Regions from separate parts of the Xanthomonas cassavae CFBP 4642 genome, predicted to be linked through region 2. Evidence: predicted binding sites of a transcription regulator. Region 2 holds the regulator's gene; the other holds the start of a gene.
The links. Region 2 encodes FliA, which starts transcription of late flagellar genes. Its sites were predicted from a motif close to TAAAGTTTNNCNNNCNNNGGCCGATAA; they were not measured.
Positions count from the first base shown of each region.

Region 1 (2,198 bases), 1.2 Mb from region 2:
CAGCGCGAGCGCAATGCCGCTGGCCTTGCTCAGCGCGGCTTGAAACGCGGCATTGCGGCTGGCATACCAACCGGCGTTGAAATCGGCGAAGCGGTACAGCAGCGCATCGTAGGTGGTCGGGTAGCCCAGCAGATGGGTGGTGCCGAACCACAGCCCGCCGCGGCGGGTGAACACCTCGTGGCGGATCGAGCCGTCGAGTGGATACGGATAGCGTGCAGCATGCTGTTCGGCAAAGGCGATGCTCACCTGCATCGGGCCAGCGGTATGCACCGGGTTGAGCCCGTCGAACAGGCGCGCGCCCAGCGGCACGCTGCCGGTGAAGTCCTCGAAGATGCGGCTCAGTTCCTGCTCGGTGCGCGCGGCGGCGATGCGGGTGGCGTAGCTGCGGCCGTCCGGCGAGGTGATCCGCAGCGCCGCATCCACCATGAAGCCGGGGAGATGGTGCGCGCTGGCGCGGCGATCGATTTCCGCACGCGAGATCTTGCCCAGGTTGGGCACCACCGGGTTGGCCTGGTCGGTCGATTCCTGCTCGGTCACCGCCAGCACCGCGCAGATCTGTTCGGCGCTGGTGTCCAGCGCCTGCGACGACAGCGCCACATACACATCGTTGGCCCAGCCGGCGCGGTCTGGCAGCGTGGCCGGCAGGCGGCGGGCGATATCGGCCTTGACCACGTCCGGCGGGCGTTGCGGCGTACGCGGGGCCTGGGTTGCGCAGGCCGACACCAGCACCGCGGCAAGCAAGGGCAGTACACGGAACAGGGAAAAGGTCACGGCATCTCCAGCAGGGTCGGGGGCGGCAACTGCCGCGGGCAGTTTACGTGCGCAGGCCGTGGCGTCTTCATGCCACTAGGTGAGGGCGGCGCGGCGATTCAAGTCTTCTGCGCGCGGGCCGATAACGGGCTCGACCCTCATGGGCGATCACGTCGCCGGCCAGCTGCGCCGGTCATGATGGCAGCCGCATTACCTCAAGCGCGCAGGCCTTGCTGTCTCGCTTACTGGATTTCACCGCTGTGCAACCACGGGAGTGCCTGAGATGCCGCAGCAACCAGCCAGTGTCCAGGTCCACTGCATCGCCATGGGCAGCGCGCGCCCGCGCGGTGGTCCCTGTTCGCCATGAGCGATCGTTGAGCATGCCTGCCACCGTCTGGCGACGTGTGCTCATCGCCTGCCTGTTGCTGGTGATCAGCGCCATCGCATGCGCGCAGCCGCAGCCGTGGAAAAGCATTGAATCGGCCACGCTCGACGACCCGATCGGCGCGTTGCAGATCGCCCAGCGCGCCCTGCAGCGGGCCAGGGCCGAGCACGACAGCGACGCGCAGTTCTGGGCGTTGCTGGCGCAGGCGCGGGTGCTGATTTCGCTGGAAGACAGCCAGGCGCGCCAGGCCGCGCTGATCCAGGCGCGCGGCCTGCTCGATCAGTTGCACGGCAGCGCCGCGCAGGCGCGGCTCTGGCTGGACATCGTGCAGTCGCTCAGCGATGTACGCGACAACCCCAATCGCAGCATGGTGGCGCGCCTGAACGGCCTGCGGCAGCAGGCACGCACGCTGGGGCGCAGCGATCTGCTGTGCGAGATCGAAGCGATCGACATGTGGAGCATGCTGGCCTCCGGCAGCAGCGACGAAGCCTGGAATGCGGCGCAAACCAGTTACCAGTGCGCCGCGCGCGAAGGACTGCTGGGCCTGGAGGTGGATGGCCTGACCCAGATCGGCTCACTGGCCAGCCGTGTCGCCGGCAAGGTCGCCGACGACAACGACGCGCAGGATTACCTGCAGCGCGCCCTGGCCCGCCTGCACGACCAGCCGGCGCGCTTCCAGCGCAGCCTGATCGAATACGAATACGGCAGCGCGTTGGCGCTGCAGCAACCGGCGGCCGCCTTGCTGCATTTCCGGCGCGCGTTGGCGTTGAGCCGCGAGCTGAGCGATCAGGCCGGCGTGGCGGCGGCGCTGACCAATGCCAGCGAGGCCTTGATCAAGACCGGCGACGCCGAGGCAGCCTTGACGATGGCGCGCGAAGCGCTGCCGTTGATGCAGAAGCAGGGCAATGTCGGCCGCGTGGCGGCTTGCCATACCGTGCTGTTGCAGGCGCTCACCGCGCTGGAATCGCCCGAGCTGGGCAGTGCGATCACCGCGGCCAAGGTCGCTGACGACCCGAATCTTGCCTTGACCGGGCGCGTGGAGCTGGTCGATGCCATCGCCCAG
Region 1 is NZ_CM002139.1:1,188,039-1,190,236, forward strand. It holds gene XCSCFBP4642_RS0105260 (DUF1615 domain-containing protein) at 1-771, opposite strand, end outside; gene XCSCFBP4642_RS0105265 (GGDEF domain-containing protein) at 1,131-2,198, shown strand, end outside.
Region 1: XCSCFBP4642_RS0105265 (GGDEF domain-containing protein) is a predicted target of FliA. The motif match lies at 870-896, and genes of this name have one in related genera.

Region 2 (2,198 bases):
CAAATGCCCATCACCTGGGTGACTGACGGACAGCGGGTCCCCGACGACCTGCACCGCGCCAATGCCGCCAGTCTCGTTCTTCGCCTTGAAGATTTGCGGCGCGCTGCCGATAAGCCCTGTACTCCGGAGCACAACCATGCAGTCGCGTGAATACGCCAAGCTGACCAACGCCTTCCCCCTGTCGGCGACCCGTCCCGAGCCCCTGGGCCCGGTGCGCACCATTGCCGTGACCGGTGGCAAGGGCGGCGTGGGAAAAACCAACATCTCCGCCAACCTGGCCGTGGCGCTTGCCGACATGGGCAAACGCACGCTGCTGCTGGACGCCGACCTTGGCCTGGCCAACCTGGATGTGGTCCTGGGGCTGGCGCCCAAGTACACCCTGGCCGACCTGATCGCCGGCCGTTGCACGCTGGATGAGGTCATCATCGAAGGCCCCGGCGGCGTGCTGGTGGTGCCGGCCGCCTCCGGTCGCCGCCACATGGCCGAACTGGCCCCGGCCCAGCATATCGGCCTGGTCAACGTGTTCTCCGAACTGGAACGCGACCTGGACGTGATGGTCATCGACACCGCCGCCGGCATCACAGACAGCGTGCTGACCTTCTGCCAGGCCGCCCAGGACACCGTGGTGGTGGTCTGCGACGAGCCGGCCTCGATCACCGACGCCTACGCGCTGATCAAGGTGCTCTCGCGCGAACGCGGCGTGGACCGCCTGCAGATCATCGCCAACATGGTGCGCGACCCCAACGAGGGCCGCCTGCTGTACGACAAGCTCTCGCGCGTGTGCGAAAAGTTCCTGGGCGATGTCTCGCTGAACTACCTCGGCCATGTGCCGCAGGACGACTGGCTGCGCCTGTCGGTGCAGCGCCAGCAACCCGTCATCAAGGCCTACCCCGCCAGTCCGTCGGCGCAGGCCATCGCAGAAATCGCACGCCGTACCTCGCGCTGGCAGGCTCCCACCGTGCCGCGCGGCAACGTCGAGTTCTTTGTCGAACGCATCATCCAACGGGGAGTGGCCGCATGAGCACCGCCACCGCAACGAGCGCCACCGCGCAGTACCGTGCCGTGCAACGCAACAACGCCAACGACGTGGTGACCCAGCACGCCGACCTGGTGCGCCGCATCGCCCACCATCTGGCCGCCCGCCTGCCGGCGAGCGTGGAAGTGGACGACCTGATCCAGGCCGGCATGATCGGCCTGATCGAAGCCTCGCGCAGCTACGACTCCGAACAGGGCGCCTCGTTCGAGACCTATGCCTCGATCCGCATCCGCGGCTCGATGATCGACGAGATCCGCCGTGGCGACTGGGTGCCGCGCTCGGTACACCGCCGCGCCCGCGACGCCGCTGCCGCGGTGCGCAAGATCGAGCAGAACACCGGCCGCGCCGCCGCCGCCACCGAAGTGGCCGCCGCGATGGACATGCCGCTGCCCGACTACCTGCGCCTGATGGAAGACGCCGCACGCGGCCAGGTGCTGAGCCTGGAATCGCGCATCGAAGATCACGGCGAACTGGACACCACCGCCAAAGGTGGGCCCAACCCGCAGCAGATGATGGAGCGTGGCGAATTCGGCCGCGAGCTGGGCAAGGCCATCGGCCAGCTGCCCGAGCGCGAGCAGCTGGTGCTGTCGCTGTACTACGAACAGGAATTGAACCTGAAGGAAATCGGCGCCGTGCTCGGTGTCAGCGAATCGCGCGTCTGCCAGATCCATGGCCAGGCGGTGGTGCGTCTGCGCGGCCGCCTCAAGGTCTTCGAACTGGCCGATGCCGGTGTCGAAAATGATGACTGATTTTTTCGCATAATTTTTAGAGTTAGGAGCTTGATGTGAACAAGAACATGCGGATCCTGATCGTGGACGACTTCTCGACGATGCGACGTATCGTCAAGAATCTGTTGGGCGATCTTGGCTTCACCAATACCGCAGAGGCCGAAGACGGCAACAGCGCGCTGGCTGCGCTGCGCGCGGGCCCGTTCGATTTCGTGGTGACGGACTGGAACATGCCCGGCATGACCGGCATCGACCTGCTGCGCAACATCCGCGCCGACGCCAAGCTCAAGCACCTGCCGGTGATGATGGTGACCGCTGAAGCCAAGCGCGAGCAGATCATCGAAGCCGCGCAGTGCGGCGTGAACGGCTACATCATCAAGCCGTTCACCGCGCAGACACTGGAAGAGAAGCTGGGCAAGGTGTTCGAACGTCTG
Region 2 is NZ_CM002139.1:2,414,613-2,416,810, reverse strand. It holds gene flhF (flagellar biosynthesis GTPase FlhF) at 1-150, shown strand, start outside; gene XCSCFBP4642_RS0110685 (MinD/ParA family protein) at 137-1,021, shown strand; gene XCSCFBP4642_RS0110680 (RNA polymerase sigma factor FliA) at 1,018-1,785, shown strand; gene cheY (chemotaxis response regulator CheY) at 1,821-2,198, shown strand, end outside.